3 regions of the Neobacillus sp. B4I6 genome follow, and region 2 is predicted to be linked to each of the others. Evidence: a T-box and tRNA genes for the amino acid it is inferred to sense, from the RefSeq annotation. Region 2 holds a T-box; the other regions hold tRNA genes.

Region 1 (5,637 bases), 1.2 Mb from region 2:
TTGCATATTCCACCTCCTGGAGATATTCGCAATGTGTTAGCATCCTTATCAGATGTCGAACCGCTCGTTGAAGAAATGTTTCAACATCGGTTTAAAACATCGAATGAGCTTTCCGGACACTCGCTTGGAAATTTAATCTTGGCTGCAATGACCTCAATCACGGGTAATTTTGTCCACGCGATCCAGGAAATGAGTAAAATCTTAAATGTTCATGGTAAAGTCCTGCCTGCAGCAAATCAGAGTGTCGTCCTTCATGCTGAAATGGAAGACGGAACGATTGTCTCAGGGGAATCAAAAATTCCATACTCGGGTAAGAGAATTAAAAAAGTGTTTATGACGCCGGAAAATATTCGTCCCTTACCAGAGGCGATTCAAGCCATCCGTCAGGCTGATTTAATCATCATTGGGCCAGGGAGCCTATATACAAGTATTCTGCCAAACCTGCTCGTTCCAAGAATCGGGGATGAGCTGTGCCAGTCACACGCCAAAAAGGTGTATATTTGTAATTTGATGACCCAGGCTGGGGAAACCCATGGCTTTACAGCGAGCGATCATGTAAAGGCCTTATATGATCATATGAGCTGTGCTTTTATTAATACGATTCTTGTAAATAATGAAGAGATACCACAGGATATTCAGCTCCGATATAATGAAGAACTGGCTGACCCTGTTCTATATGATCTGCCACGCCTTTTTGAATTAGGACTAGAAGTTGTTCACGCGGACATCGCTTATCAGGAAAATGGTGCGCTAAGACATGATCCGAAAAAGGTTGCAAAAATTTTATATAATTTGCTTTTAATTGAAACCAAAAAGCGTTATGAAACGTAAATATAGTACTTACTAAAAACGCTTTGTTTTTTTAAGGGGGGTGAAGGGATGTCTTTCGCTTCGGAAACGAAAAAAGAATTAACTAACTTGGAAGTGAAAACGTGCTGCATTCAAGCAGAACTATCCGCTTTAATCCGGATGAATGGTTCCCTTTCATTCTCAAATCGTAAGTTAGTTGTTGATATTCAAACCGAAAATGCTGCGATTGCCAGAAGAATCTACACATTATTAAAAAAGAGTTACGATGTCCAGGTAGAGTTGCTTGTTCGGAAAAAGATGCGTCTGAAAAAGAACAACGTCTATATTGTCCGATTATCCCATCTGGCTAAAGAAATTCTCGAGGATACAAAAATTATTGGTGAGGGTTTTACCATCATCCATGATATTTCACCAGAGCTTGTAAAAAAGAAATGTTGTAAGCGTTCTTATCTACGCGGTGCATTTCTAGCTGGCGGTTCCGTCAATAACCCGGAAACATCTTCGTATCATTTGGAAATTTTTTCGCTCTATAAAGAACATAATGACTCTTTATGCGAATTGATGAATACATTTGGACTAAATAGCAAAACTCTCGAGCGCAAAAAAGGTTATATCAACTATTTAAAAGAAGCAGAAAAGATTACCGAGTTTTTAAATGTTGCAGGTGCCCATAATGCCCTTCTTCGCTTCGAAGACGTAAGGATTGTTCGAGATATGCGGAATTCAGTCAATCGTCTCGTAAACTGTGAGACCGCCAACCTTAATAAAACGATCGGTGCTTCGATTCGGCAGGTCGAGAATATCCGCTACATCAATGCAACGGTCGGGCTGCAAATTTTACCAGAAAAATTGAGAGAAATTGCAGAACTCCGTTTGAATTATACGGACGTGACCCTTAAGGAATTGGGGGAAATGGTTTCCGGTGGTGCGATCAGTAAATCAGGGATTAATCATCGCTTGAGAAAAATTGATGCGATTGCTGAGAAATTGCGTGCAGGGGATATGGTTACTCGAGAGTAGATTATCCTATAGTACAATAACATAGGTATAAGATAACATGTGAAAGACATAACATGTATCGAGTGAAGACTTACCTGAAGATAATAATTATGTACAAAGCTCCAAGAAAAATAGAGTAAAAAAACCATGAGGAGGAATTGTGTAATGTTAGTGAAACAAGTGGAAGTAAAATTAAAAACGGGTCTTCAAGCACGACCTGCGGCTCTTTTTGTTCAGGAAGCCAACCGATTTTCTGCAGATATTTTCCTTGAGAAGGATGGCAAGAAAGTAAATGCAAAGAGCATAATGGGCTTAATGAGCTTGGCTGTTGGCTCAGGTGTCATGATTGATATAGTAGCAGATGGCGATGATGAAGCATCTGCTATTGAAGCGTTAGCTGATTTTATCCAAAAAGAACATTGATCTGAAAGAGGACCGGAGCCAATTGGAACCGGCCTTTTTTGGTTATTAGCAAAAAAAAGCAACCGGCTGGATGCCGATTGCTTCTTTGTACTTATTTGTTTTTATTTTTCTCATCTTCGATTAAATTACGAGTGATGATATGGTCGATTAGACCATATTCTTTTGCACGTTCTGCTGTCATGAAGTTGTCGCGGTCTGTATCTTTGCTGATTACTTCAAGCGACTGTCCAGTCCGTTCTGCTAAAATTCCATTTAATTTTTCGCGAAGGAAAAGGATACGCTTTGCAGCAATTTCGATTTCAGTTGCTTGTCCTTGTGCACCGCCTAGTGGCTGGTGAATCATGACTTCAGCATTTGGAAGCGCATAACGCTTGCCTTTTTCACCTGCTGCCAGTAAGAATGCACCCATGGATGCAGCCATACCGATACAAATAGTTTGTACCTTTGGTTTGATGAATTGCATTGTATCAAAAATAGCCATACCTGCGGTGATGCTGCCGCCTGGGCTGTTGATATATAAAGAAATATCTTTTTCAGGGTTATCCGCTTCAAGGAATAATAATTGTGCAACAATGCTGTTAGCCACATGGTCATCGATCGCACTACCAAGCATAATAATCCGGTCTTTTAACAGACGGGAATAAATGTCATAAGCACGCTCGCCCCGGTTTGTTTGTTCAATAACTGTAGGGATCAAATTCATTTTTCTTCCTCCTTTGATTGTAAAGATAAAAGTAATATGTATAGTTATCATACACTGATGGTCAATAAAGGTCAAACAATACCTCTTTAAAAATGTTCGACAACTTTCCCTAATTCAGCATAACCATTTCTGACTATTTTAAACAATTCTTTGCTTGCAATGTGACGGAACCTGGCATATAATATGTAAGTCGCAACAATTTAGCGCTCGTGGTGCAACGGATAGCACGTAAGCCTCCGAAGCTTAAAATGTGAGTTCGATTCTCGCCGAGCGCATCATGAAAGCCTCCTGTTTTTTAAAACAGGAGGCTTTTTATTTTGAAAAAGAGTTCAGGTTTTCCAATAAAAGGTTAATTGCATAAAACCCTTCCAAAATGGCACAAAACATGCTCGAAATGGCACAAAACCTTTCCAAAATGGCTCATAAAATGGAAAATCGGCACAAATCCACCGGAAATCGGGACACAAACAAAACTTCATCCAAAAACCACTTAGCTTTATTCCTCAAAAAGGCTTACTTCCATCCTCGAATATCATTTTCTAATACCCGAAATTCCCTCTTTCGTGTAAAATAGAAAACAGGGGGGATACGAATGAACTTGAAGGCCGGTTTATGGCAGCAGCAAACATTAAAATTGGCGATGACACAGGAGCTATCGCAGGCCATTGCATTGTTGCAGTACTCTGCCCATGAGTTAACTGCTTTTTTAGAAGATAAGGCACTTGAAAATCCCCTATTGCAGGTTGAAAATGGCAATATCAAGCCAATGAATCCGCTCATTGACCGTAATCGTCGCAAACACCAAAAAGCGGAAAAGGACTGGATTGATCAAATAGCTGACAAACCATTTTCGCTTGAAGATTATTTACTGTCTCAATTAAAAATAACGAACCTATCGGTGGAACAATTAAGTGTAATACGCCATCTTATCCAAAATTTAGATGAAAACGGTTACTTTCTTGGGGACCTTAGCGAAATCGCCCAAAACCTAAGGGTAATGGAAGATTCAGTTGAAGAATGCTTGGCCATTATCCAAACACTGGAGCCAGCAGGCATCGGGGCAAGGAACCTTCAAGAGTGCCTATTGATGCAAATTTATTATCTAAATCCAGATAACGAACTAGCGCAAAACATAATCGGCGATCATTTCATTCCATTCGCCGAAAAGAAGTGGAAGAAAATTGCTAAAGAACTAAAGGTAACCCTTAAGGATATACAAGATGTTTACGATCAAATTCAAACATTGAATCCTAAGCCTGGGGCCATTTTAGGAAAAGAAGCAACCACTTATATTATCCCAGATGCAATCGTTGAGCAATCAAGCGAGGGACTAACCGTACGGATGTCTGATGAATCGCTGCCAAGGATTAGCCTCAATGAGCAGTATTATCATAAATTCAAAGACCAAGACCAACAGGTAAGCCGCTTTCTACAGGATAAACTCCAGGATTACCAGTGGATCCAAAAAAGCATTGAACAGCGTAAAGAGACGCTGACAAGGGTTGTAGCAAAAATCATTGAAAAACAGGCTTCATTTTTCCAAAAAGGGTCACAATACTTAGTGCCGATGACGATGAAGGAAGTTGCTGGAGAACTTGATATCCATGAATCCACCGTCAGCCGAGCAGTCCGGGAAAAGTATGTGCAAACACCGATTGGGACGTTCGCGTTGAAAACATTTTTTACAAGTACCATACAAACCGTTTCGGATGATGAAAATACATCTTCCACACAGGTAAAGAAGAAAATTGCGACTTTAATAGAAAAAGAGAATAAACAAAAACCGCTTTCTGATCAAGAAATTGTCGAACATTTAAAAATAGAGGAAGGTATGGTGGTTTCAAGAAGGACGATTGCTAAGTACCGGGATCAATTGGGAATTCCCTCCTCTTCGAAAAGAAAAAGGTTTGAATGAAAGGAACAAAAATGATGGATCAAACAACAATCACATTATATACAAGGAGAAGCTGCCCGCTATGTGACAAGGCAAAGTCTACACTTCTGGAGCTAAACAAAGACTCGGAGTTTACATTAGAAGAAATTGATATTGAATCCAGTGATGAATTAACCGAACAATATGGTTTAATGATCCCAGTTGTTTATATTGACGGAGTAGAAGCAGGATTCGGTGTAATTAACAAATTTGACATAAGTAACCGTTTGCATGAAAAAAAAGCCAATTTTAATAGTTGAAATAGATTTTCACTCCTGTTACAATGAAAAATGTAGCAGGGGTGATTTTTTTTGAATGTAGCGGGACATAATATGTCTATGGTGGACATTTTGAGACCAACTACATATAATAAAGGAGCATGAGATTCATGCAGTCATTAATCGATATCCAAAAAAGATTATTACCCGACCTTCTGCAGGTCCTACAGAAGAGATATTCTATCCTAAGGTACATTGGTTTTATGCAGCCGGTAGGAAGACGGAGTTTAGCAGTCAGTCTCGGGTATACCGAAAGAGTCCTTCGCGGTGAAGTTGATTTCCTAAGGGAGCAAAATTTAATCTACACAAATAATGTGGGAATGAGTTTAACACCTGAAGGGAAAAATTTGCTTGAAGACTTGGAAGGCTTTATGCGTGAGTTAAAGGGTATTGATGTGATGGAGTTGGAATTGAAGCACAAGCTGGGCATTAAAAAGGTCGTCATTGTACCTGGCGATAGTGATGAATCGCCCATGGTGAAAGGTGAGCTT
Region 2 (5,637 bases):
AAATCAAAAGCCGAGTTCTTATCTAATCCGGAACTCGGCTTTACTTTTAACCTATTTGGAAACGAAACCTATCTTATGGTATATTTAAGTAAATGACTGGAAAACTGAAATGGTCAGTAGGGGTGTGGACATGGCAACAGATAGAAGAAAGATGATTGTAGAAGCGGCAACAAAGTCTTTTTCATTATTTGGCTATAAAGCAACAACAATGGATCAAGTCGCAAAGCTGGCCAATGTTGGCAAAGGGACGATTTATACTTTTTTTAAAAATAAAGAAGAATTATTCGAAGAGATTATTTCCACTTTGGTCAAAGAAATGATTGCTGAGGCAGAATCCGTCATCAAACCAGAGTTACCCTTCACAGAAAACGTGCATCGGGCACTTTATCGTTTATTAGAGTTTCGCGCTCAGCACCAACTGATGATTAAACTGGTCCAAGAGGAAGCGGAAATGGGGACTCTAGCGGTTTCGGAAATGCTGCAGCACGTTGAGGATGAAATCATTGCCTATTTGAAGCAGAAGATTGACACGGCTATCACGAAAGGGGCAATCCCACCGAACGACACCGAAATTACCAGCTTTCTTCTTTTAAAAATGTATATTGCCTTAGTTTCAGACTGGGAAAGAAATCATCAGCCGCTGAGCTCGGAACAAATCGCGGAAATCATGAAAGTATTTTTAGTAAAAGGCTTGTCCACATAGAAAAAGACTTGTGTGTACCTCAATACAAGTCTTTTAACTAATCGGTGCGTCACTAGGTGGCGCTACCGATTTCTTATTTTAAAAGATAAATATTTTTTGAAGCAGTGGCAATTTTCGGCAACTTCTTATTACGGCTTCCAGTGAGTTCTTCCATTAAACTTAAAAATGTTCCAAAAAGGTAATTGACGACGGAACCGGCAAGTATTCCAAATCCTAGTGCAGTTAAGAAATAAGTCGTATTGTAACCGTTTACAAATTGACCTAACAAAATAAGAATGAGCCCTAGAACGCTTCCAAAGATTGCTGTTTTCTTAAATGTAAATATACTCTTTAAGTGTTTTTCCTGCATCACTATCAACTCCTTGTAAGAATATTCTATCAATTGTCACAAAATTGTCAAACTTTTTTTAAAAAAATTACTTTTTTAAACTTGGCTGTTGATTTCCGCTCCAATCAACTTGGCTATAAAATTAACAATGCCCTGTAACACAGCCTAAAAATTAAAGGAGACCTAACAAATTAGGCCCCGCGCATTACTTTTTCTTTGCTAAGTTTTCTTGTGCCATTTTGACCAACTCGCGGACCATGCTGCCGCCCAGCCTGCCGCCTACCTTTCCGGCTTGCTCAGATGTAAGCTGTCCGTTATATCCCTTGTTCAATGGAACACCCACTTCTTCTGCTGCTTCAAATTTTGCATCCTCAGGGTTCCCGGTATTCGCGACCTTTGCTTTCAACGCATCCAGGCCATTGCGCGCCTCGGGGACAAGGATTTTATTTCTTCTTCTCGCCATAAAAATCCCTCCTTTAGTTGTAGGATTACCTGAATGTAAAAAATAATCAACAATCACTGGAAAAATCCATTTTAATCCAGTATAATACGAGTAATAAATTTGGATAAAATCAATGATAAAGAGAGTAGTTATCTATGATGTACCAGCGATTCAGGGGTGGTGGGAGCCTGAAACAGAACAGATAATGAAGCGCACTTTTGAGATGTGTACCTGAACTTGAGTAGGGTATGCCGGAGGATCCTCCGTTACAAAGGAAAGCTGGTTCTTTTGAACAATTAGAGTGGTACCGCGGGATTATGAACTCTCGTCTCTTTTAATAGAGACGGGAGTTTTTTGTTTTTTTTTAGAGATAAAAGGAGGTATTAAAGATGAATTTTAAGCAGGAGCTTGCTGCCATTTTACATGATTTACTGGACCAAGAGATTTCACAAACAAATCTGGAACTGATGATTGAAAAACCTAAGAATCAGGAGCTCGGTGATTTAGCCTTTCCTTGTTTTACACTAGCGAAGCTAAAGAGAAAATCCCCCAATCTAATTGCTGAGGAGTTAAGTAAGAAGATTAACTCTCCCATTTTTGAAAAAGTAGAAGTGGTTGGAGCCTATCTTAATTTCTTCCTAAACAAAAAGACGGCTTCTGAAAAAGTAGTGAATGAAATCATCTCGCAAAAAGGGAAGTATGGTGCGCTTACGTTTGGGAATGGCGGTGCTGTCACCATGGACATGTCCTCCCCTAATATTGCTAAACCCTTTTCAATGGGGCATTTGCGCTCAACGGTGATTGGCAACTCGCTCGCATTAATTGTCGAGAAATGTGGTTACAAGCCGATTAAAATCAATCATCTCGGTGACTGGGGGACACAGTTCGGGAAGCTGATCACTGCCTATCAATTATGGGGAGATGCCGAAAAGGTCAAGCAGAATCCGATTAAAGAGCTATTAACCCTGTATATAAAATTTCACAAAGAAGCGGAGACGAATCCAAGCCTTGAAGACCAAGGGCGCAGCTGGTTTAAAAGGCTAGAAGAAGGAGACGAACAAGCATTAAAACTCTGGAAATGGTTTCGTGATGAGTCATTAAAAGAGTTTTCGCGAATATACCAGTTAATGAATGTTGAATTTGACTCTTTTGCCGGCGAAGCCTTTTATAATGACAAAATGGACCGTGTCGTCAAGCTTCTTGAAGAAAAACAGCTATTGGTCGAATCCGAGCAGGCACAGGTGGTCGAGCTCACCGAAGTACAGCTGCCGCCATGCCTGATCAAAAAATCTGATGGGGCAACGCTGTATGCGACCCGAGATTTAGCGGCGGCTCTTTATCGCCAGGAGGAATACCAATTTGTCCAATCCCTATATGTGGTTGGCCATGAACAAAGCCTCCACTTCAAACAGTTAATGGCTGTGTTAGCAAAGATGGGCTACGATTGGTCAAAACAAATGCATCATATTCCATTCGGATTGATGCTAAAAGATGGAAAGAAAATGTCCACGCGCAAAGGCAAGGTTGTCTTATTAGAGGAAGTTTTAAATGAATCGATTGCGATGGCTAGGCATAATATTGAAGAGAAGAATCCTAACCTTCAAAACAAAGATAATGTGGCCAAACAAGTAGGCGTTGGAGCGGTAATTTTTCATGACTTAAAGAACAATCGAATGAACGATATTGAATTTTCGTTAGAGGAAATGCTTCGTTTTGAAGGAGAAACAGGCCCTTATGTGCAATATACTTATGCAAGGGCATGTTCTATTTTACGAAAGGCGAATGTAAATGCGGAGTTGGGTGCCGTATCCTACGAAAATACTTGGGAGAAGGAGTGGAAGGTAACCCGCCTCTTAATGGAATTTTCACCAGCCATTAAAAGAGCCTGCATCAACTTCGACCCATCCCAGGTGGCTAAATATATTATTGACTTAGCACAAGCCTTCAATAAATATTATGCAGAGGTAAAAATCCTTGAAGACACTCCAGAACAGCAGGCACGGTTAGCGCTTGTCTATGCAGTAACGGAAGTTTTGAAAGAAGGATTACGTTTATTAGGATTAGAAGCTCCGGTTGAAATGTAGTTTCCAGACAAGGCAAAAATCAATTAAACTATAGCTATGTAATCGAATGGGAGGGAAAACAAAATGAGTGAATTAATATTTAAGCATTATGAGTTAGCAAGGGATAGGTTTGTTAAAAGTGTTGATGCACTAGAAGATGGGATTGCTGATGTTCAGCCGGAAGGGTTTAACAATACTATCCACTGGCATGTTGGCCATGTCTTAACTGTTGCCGAGCAATTTATGTTTGGCTTCCCGAAAAAATCAACCCAGCTGCCAGCAAACTATATGGAGCTATTTGCCTCGAGGACTAGTCCTGCTGCTTGGCAGGGAGATGTTCCTTCGGTACAGGAATTAATTGTGCAGCTGCAAGAACAAGTGTCAAGGATTAAAGAAATTCCAGCGGAGAGTTTTAACCAAAGGCTAAAAACACTATTCCTTGGTCAGGAAACGTTTGGTGAACTAACAAATTTTGCGATTTTCCATGAGAGTATTCATTTAGGCCAAATACAGGCAATGAAACGTGTCATTAATGGAGGTAAAATAGTTTTTTGAAAAAAGCTACTGTAAAAGCATGGAGACTTAATAATGTCTCCATGCTTTTTTGTTAGTGGTAATTGTAAATTTTATATGTTCTTAAATAATAATTTTCTTCATAATCGTGCTATTTAGGATAAGACTAAGTAATAATACTATTTTTAATGGATAGTTACATGAAATATTTGGTACTTCGTCAAAAGAAAACACTTCATATTAACTACTGTCTTGTGTTAAAATCAATCGGTAATTCTACTTCTAATGTGGTGGGTGAGTCAGGTGCTCTCTTCTTTTAAGAGATTCTTAATCGGCCGGCCGTTAAAATCAACGGCACTAGGCGAACAAAAATTAAACATTTTCAAGGCTTTAGCCATTCTTTCTTCCGATGCCTTATCATCTGTAGCATACGGGACTGAACAAATCCTAATCGTGTTAGCAACCGTAAGCGTAATCGCCTATTGGTATTCTGTTCCGATTGCAGTTGGTGTATTATTTCTATTAGCGGCTCTAATCCTTTCCTATCGACAAATTATCTATTCCTATCCTCATGGCGGTGGGGCCTATATTGTTTCGAAAGAGAACATCGGTGAGAAAGCAGGATTAATTGCCGGGGGATCCCTTTTAGTCGATTACATATTAACGGTGGCAGTAAGTGTTTCTGCTGGTACGGATGCGATTACGTCAGCTTTTCCAGCCTTACATGCGCATACCGTTGGGATTGCGTGTGTTCTGGTAGTTCTGATTACAATTCTCAATCTTCGCGGTTTAACAGAATCAGCGTCAATCTTAGCTTATCCGGTCTATTTGTTTGTTGTTGCCCTGTTCATTTTAATTGGTGTGGGTCTCTTTAAAATCATGACTGGCGATGTATCACCGACTGTCCAGCATGCACCAATTGGAGCGCCTGTTCAAGGGATTACGCTTTTCTTGCTGTTACGCGCCTTTGCGTCGGGATGCTCGGCATTAACTGGGGTAGAAGCAATTTCAAATGCGATCCCAAGTTTTAAAGATCCAGCACCAAAGAATGCGGCCAAAACATTAATATTAATGGGTACGCTTCTTGCCTTGTTATTTACGGGGATTACTTTCCTAGCTTATTATTACGGTATATCGCCAAAGCATGACGAAACGGTCGTCTCGCAAATTGCCAAAGAAACCTTCGGGCGTAATTATCTTTACTTTTTTGTCCAAGGAACGACCGCCCTCATTTTAGTTCTGGCAGCTAATACCGGATATTCTGCTTTTCCTTTATTAGCGTATGCACTTGCCAAGGATAAGTATATGCCAAGAATGTTTACGATTAGGGGGGACAGGCTCGGGTATTCGAACGGGATTGTATCCTTAGGAGTAGCCTCCATCTTGCTTATAATCTTCTCTAAAGGGCAAACAGAGCACTTAATCCCGCTTTATGCGGTTGGTGTATTTATTCCGTTCACCTTATCTCAAACGGGAATGATTATTAAATGGTTACGTGAAAAACCAGCCGGATGGGTTGCTAAACTTAGTGCCAATTTAATTGGCGCGCTCATCACCTTAGCCGTGTTAATCATTTTCTTCCTGACGA
Region 3 (5,637 bases), 4.6 Mb from region 2:
TAATGCAGGAAGTTCTTTACCTTTAATCTCATGAATCGTTACTTTGAATACTGCAGGTTTACCAGCAAGCTCAGCTGCATGATATTCTTCAGGGAATGTAACTTCCACGTCTTTGGATTCGCCAGTAGCTAAACCTACTAATTGCTCTTCAAAGCCAGGGATGAATGATCCTGAACCAATTTCAAGTGAATGGTTTTCAGCTTTTCCACCTTCGAACGCTTCGCCATCAACGAACCCTTCGAAATCTAGAACAACAGTATCACCATTTTCAATTGTGCCTTCTTCTTTAACTACAAGCTCAGCTTGACGCTCTTGAAGAGTTTTTAGTTCGTTAGCAACGTCTTCGTCAGTAACGTTTGTATCGAGTGCTTCTACTTCTAAGCCTTTGTATTCGCCTAATGTTACTTCAGGTTTTACTTGAACAGTAGCTTTGAAGATAAGTTCTTTGCCTTTTTCCATTTGCTCGATGTCGATATCTGGACGGTCGATTGGCTCGATGCCTGTTTCGTCAATTGCACTTCCGTATGCTTCTGGAAGAAGAATATCTAATGCATCTTGATAAAGTGATTCTACACCAAAACGCTTTTCAAACATTGGACGAGGCATTTTTCCTTTACGGAAGCCTGGAACATTTACTTGCTTAACAACTTTGTTAAAAGCCGCAGTTAGTCCTTCATTTACTTTTTCCGCACTTACTTCAACCGTAAGAACGCCGCGGTTACCTTCTAGTTTTTCCCATTTTGCTGACATACATTTTCCCTCCAACAATCTATTCTCATATCATTCGTAACGAATTTGAGTTTGGAAATAACTTGTCCATCAAGCTATTATCCTTCTTTTAAATGTGTTTTTTACACAATGCAACCACTACATTATAACATAGGTTTGTTTTCTTTCAACAGCGAAGCCTATATATTAGGATAAGAAATTTTCTCAATTACCTCAATCATCGCGATAGCTTCTTCTATTTCCTCCACCGGAACTTCATATTCTCCGGACAAGTGATGTATCTTTATGTCCATACCTAGGTAATATTCGGCCAAGTGGTGAAAGGCTGCAGCCCAAGCAGCAGTGCTTTTCGGCTGCAATTCGAAAGGATAGCTTATAAAAAAATTTCGCTCTGCCATTCTGAAGCTGTTTTCAAAAAGAACGGGGTCTTCACTTTCCAATTGAGCCTCTAATAAAGCCTTTACCTCTTTCAATCTTGGTTCTTCCCTAACTTCTGGAAGATGTGTTGGAATAACTTTTTTCTCCATCTCAAATTTCATGACAGATAATTCTCTATCAATTTCCTGTTCTTTTAAAAGAGATAACAGGATTGTTTTAAGGAATGGATGTCCTGCTTCTGCTGCCAAATATTCGGCAATCTCAGGGAGGTAGGGGCGAATGTTTTTCTCAGCCAAGCTCGAAACGAGGAGCATTTGTTCGTTTAGATTATCAATCGAAAAAAGGTTTAGTTCATGAACGTTTGTTTCCTCTGGGGTGATGTCATATGTAATTGATTCTGTTTCTGTGTCTGGGTCTGGTTGACGGTTTTCTGCCATTCTACGGCTGAATTGCAGGATGGTTAAAAAGTGGTCATGTTTTTCAGGCGGAATCTCTTTTTCTTCTAATAAGACTTCAATTGTTGCTACAATTTCCTGGTATTCATGAAGCTGGATCAGGACAGTCAAATAGAGATCAACCATTTGCAAATAGTCCCCAATTCCTTTATGAAGCATTTCTTTGGCAAGTGCTTTTGCTTTTTGAAAAGAAGATGCTTCAAAATAAGCCAGAACCAAACCAATCAATATTTCGTCATTGTCAGGATCATGTTCTCTGGCTTCTTCCAAAAGGTTTATCGCTTCGTTAAATTTTTTCTTTTCAAGGTTTTCCAGACCTTTGTCAGTTAATCTTTTTTCAAGTCCGGGAAAAAAGATCACATTATCTATTCTTTTCACAGGTTCCCGTTTTTTCATAAAATCCGCCCTTATGATAGTCTTGGAACATAGTTTAGCATAAATAGAAGGCAAAAAAAACTCACTTATAAAAGTGAGTTTTTTTCTACCATGTAGTATAGCGTCCCAGGAGAGATTCGAACTCCCGACCCACGCCTTAGAAGGGCGTTGCTCTATCCAGCTGAGCTACTGGGACATATAAGTTGTTTAAGACAAGATTTATTATATTACCGTAATATCAAAAAGTCAACAGACTTTCGATTATTTTTTTTAAAAAATAAAAGGGAGAGGAAATCTCCCTCTCATTTATTGAAGGGTAAATTCACGAGCAAGCTCAAAAATTTCCCGTCCATCCGCTTCAAACACTGACATTTTAACTTTCTCATCCTGCAAATCAAGAATAACATAGGTTTTTTCTAAGCGTTCCCTTGGCAAACGAATGCTGCCTGGATTTAAAAATAAGGTACCATCGATCACTTCCGCACCAAGGACATGCGAGTGGCCAAAACAGACGATATCGGCGTTTACTTCCTGTGCTTTATATTTAATATTCATCAAAGAAGATTTTACTGAATAAAGATGCCCATGGGTAATGAAGAATTTCTTCCCCGCCGCCTCGGCTATCGTCTCCAACGGATATCCGCTGCCGAAATCACAATTACCCCTTACCGTTATATATCCAGATATCGCTTGATCATCAGGCATCAATTCCGAATCGCCACAATGAATCATTAAATCAACATCTTCAGAATGCCTTTCTCTTAACAATTGGAGTTCCTTCGTCAACCCATGGCTATCACTAACCACTAAAATCTTGCTCATTACTTCTCCGCTCTTTCTAAAATAGAATCCAAGACCACATCGAGCTTCTTCAACGCATTCGCACGGTGGCTGATTTTATTTTTTTCTTCTGATGATAATTCGGCCATGGCTAGACCTTTCTCAGGCACATAAAAAACAGGATCATAACCAAATCCATTGGTACCTCTTTGTTCTTCAAGAATACGACCTTCACAGGTGCCTGACACTGTTATGGTTTCTTGACCTGGAACGGCGACAGCTAAAGCACAGTAGAATCGTGCGGATCGCTTTTCATCTGGAAGTCCTTTTAATTCTGACAGGACTTTTTTTGTATTGTTCTGGTCATTTTTTGGTTCCCCAGCATAGCGTGCTGAATAGATTCCTGGTCTTCCTTCAAGCGCGTCCACCATCAGGCCAGAATCGTCGCCAATCACCATTTTCCCAAGTTCTTGGGAGACAGCCTCCGCCTTCAAGATCGCATTTTCTTCAAAGGTCGTACCCGTTTCGTCTACGTCCGGGATTTCAGGAAAATCAAGCAAGGTTCGGACTTCGATCCCTCTTGATGCAAAGATATGCTCAAATTCCCGCGCCTTTCCAGGATTTTTCGTCGCAATAATAACTTCTTTCACTCATAACCGCCCCTTATTTTTGTCTTCGTGATTCTATTTTTCGGGTAATCTCTTCACCTAGAGCCTCTTTTTGTCGTTCAAATAGGTCCATAAGCCCAGTTTGAGCAGCACTAAGCAGACCTTGAAGCTGCTCGTAGGAGAATGTTGATTCCTCGCCCGTTCCCTGCAGTTCAACAAATTCGCCATTTCCAGTCATGACTACATTCATATCGACCTGTGCCTTAGAATCCTCTGCATAATTTAAGTCAAGAACAGTTTGGTCATTTTGTAAAATCCCCACACTTGTTGCCGCTAAATAATCCGTAATCGGAAACCTTGCAAACGACTTTTTCTCTGCTAAAGAATTTAAAGCGAGGGTCATCGCCACAAATGCACCGGTGATCGAGGCTGTTCGTGTCCCGCCATCCGCTTGGATCACATCGCAATCGATCCAAACGGTTTTTTCACCCAACGCCCCTAAATCGACAACTGCTCTAAGGGCACGCCCGATTAACCGTTGAATTTCCATTGTCCGGCCAGAGACCTTCCCTTTTGACGATTCGCGAATGTTTCTTGTTTCTGTCGCCCTTGGCAGCATCGAATACTCGGCAGTAATCCAGCCTTTGCCTTCCCCTCTCATAAAATGAGGAACTCTCTCTTCAATACTTGCAGCACAAATTACTTTCGTATCACCAACAGAAATAAGGACAGAACCTTCAGGGTGCATTAAATAATTTGGTTCAATATGTATGGGCCTTAGTTGGAGCGGCTCTCTTCCATCAACACGCACAAATACTACCTCCTTCAACTTTGTAAAGCATTTTTAAATTGGTACATGAATTTTACTTATACCAAATAAAGAAGAGGCGGGCTTAAAGCCAACCTCTTTCTTGGTCACTATATAGTATAACAAATAATTTTTTTTAAAAACTACCTGTATTGACTTTTTCTGGTCGAGTTACTGGTTCAGTTAATTTTTTGCCATTGTCATCTTTGATGTCTGCCTTGCCATTTACTTGAACAGCCACTTTTTCAACACCCTCTTGTTCCGTTAAGGAAAGCACGAGTGCATCTAGTAAATGCTGTGAAATTTCCTTTTCTTCAAAGCTGCCAAAAATATTCTCATTAAAGTTCAAGGTTACTTGTCCGTCCTCGTACTTTGGCGCCTCTAGGAGTTTAACATCTGACATAAATTCAGATACGAGTGGTGATTTCCCACTAGGTCCTTTTATTAATTCATTGACGACTGCAACATAGGGATCTTTCTCAGTGTTGCTAACCCGGCGCGTCACAGGTACATAATAGTAGGAGCCTTCTTCACCGCCAATATAATAGACAGTTACTGGTTTGGTATTGGTGATATCAGTTACATCCGCTGTATCATAGTTGATACCGGTGGCTCTTGAAAGGTTTTCACTTATTGGTGTTCCATTAACAGGCATTTCCGTTAAATCATGACCGTTCATTTTTAGCTTAACGGTTTTAACATTATCAAACTGAGTCAGCGTCCAAGTGACCGATTGGAGGATCTTCATCTCATCTTCAGCTTGGTAATTCTTAAACTCTTTTGAAAAATTAACCGTGGCGACGCCATCTTTATCAATATTCACAGACAGATCCGTGTCCTCTGGGAGGACTGCTCGAAAATCATTTGGTAGTTGATCTGTAACAGGTCCATTCGCCACTAAATATTCAAGGGCTTGTTTAGCAACTGATGTTGTTTTCGGTAGGTCCAATGTTTGCGGTACAACATAGCCATCTTTATCAACCAGATAAAGCTCCGTTTTGACTGTGTCTTCTTGCTTAGCCGTTTCTTTAGCCGTCGGTTCCTTACTCGTTGTTTTTTCCGCAATCGTCGTACTCTTTGGTGGATCAATTTTCTTTTGTGTTTCCGACCCTAATAATCCACAACCTGACAGTAGAACTGTTGAAGTAAGCACAGTCGACATAAGGATCTTTGCTTTATTTTTAGACATAACTATTTCCCCCTAAGACAGTTTGTACTAACATGTATACGAGCCTAGAGAGAAATTAGACCGACTTACACAAGAAAAATAGAACAATATTTAAAAAAATAACATAAATAGTAACAATAGTAACAATGGTAAAAATGGTGTCAGGTACCACTCGTGCACAAATGTCCATGGGCGGTGGACATTATCGTTTTTTCAGCAAAATAAAAACGAGCCTCTTATTTAAAGAAGGCTCGACTTATAGCTTGATCTTTTGCACATTGTTAATTGGATTCCCCAGCCATTGTGAGGCGATTTTTGAAAATATCCGCCTTGAAC

Evidence for each region. The T-box of region 2 lies ahead of argS (arginine--tRNA ligase). A T-box ahead of a tRNA ligase gene usually reads a tRNA of that ligase, here a tRNA-Arg.
Region 1: it encodes a tRNA-Arg, which carries the amino acid that the T-box ahead of argS (arginine--tRNA ligase) is inferred to sense. The anticodon was not compared.
Region 3: it encodes a tRNA-Arg, which carries the amino acid that the T-box ahead of argS (arginine--tRNA ligase) is inferred to sense. The anticodon was not compared.

The regions. Positions count from the first base shown of each region.
Region 1 covers NZ_JBNPWB010000002.1:6,173,612-6,179,248, forward strand. The annotation lists gene QF028_RS32520 (gluconeogenesis factor YvcK family protein) at 1-831, shown strand, start outside; gene whiA (DNA-binding protein WhiA) at 880-1,830, shown strand; gene QF028_RS32530 (HPr family phosphocarrier protein) at 1,975-2,232, shown strand; gene clpP (ATP-dependent Clp endopeptidase proteolytic subunit ClpP) at 2,324-2,935, opposite strand; tRNA gene QF028_RS32540 (tRNA-Arg) at 3,139-3,210, shown strand; gene rpoN (RNA polymerase factor sigma-54) at 3,528-4,850, shown strand; gene QF028_RS32550 (glutaredoxin family protein) at 4,847-5,128, shown strand; gene QF028_RS32555 (sugar-binding transcriptional regulator) at 5,257-5,637, shown strand, end outside.
Region 2 covers NZ_JBNPWB010000002.1:4,999,199-5,004,835, reverse strand. The annotation lists gene QF028_RS26850 (ABC transporter permease) at 1-2, shown strand, start outside; gene QF028_RS26845 (TetR/AcrR family transcriptional regulator) at 131-703, shown strand; gene QF028_RS26840 (hypothetical protein) at 777-1,052, opposite strand; gene QF028_RS26835 (alpha/beta-type small acid-soluble spore protein) at 1,237-1,494, opposite strand; T-box leader at 1,598-1,809, shown strand; gene argS (arginine--tRNA ligase) at 1,863-3,557, shown strand; gene QF028_RS26825 (DinB family protein) at 3,621-4,091, shown strand; gene QF028_RS26820 (APC family permease) at 4,353-5,637, shown strand, end outside.
Region 3 covers NZ_JBNPWB010000002.1:358,315-363,951, reverse strand. The annotation lists gene tig (trigger factor) at 1-750, opposite strand, end outside; gene QF028_RS03580 (tetratricopeptide repeat protein) at 909-1,958, opposite strand; tRNA gene QF028_RS03575 (tRNA-Arg) at 2,060-2,133, opposite strand; gene QF028_RS03570 (metallophosphoesterase family protein) at 2,244-2,759, opposite strand; gene QF028_RS03565 (XTP/dITP diphosphatase) at 2,759-3,367, opposite strand; gene rph (ribonuclease PH) at 3,381-4,136, opposite strand; gene QF028_RS03555 (GerMN domain-containing protein) at 4,270-5,322, opposite strand; gene racE (glutamate racemase) at 5,558-5,637, opposite strand, start outside.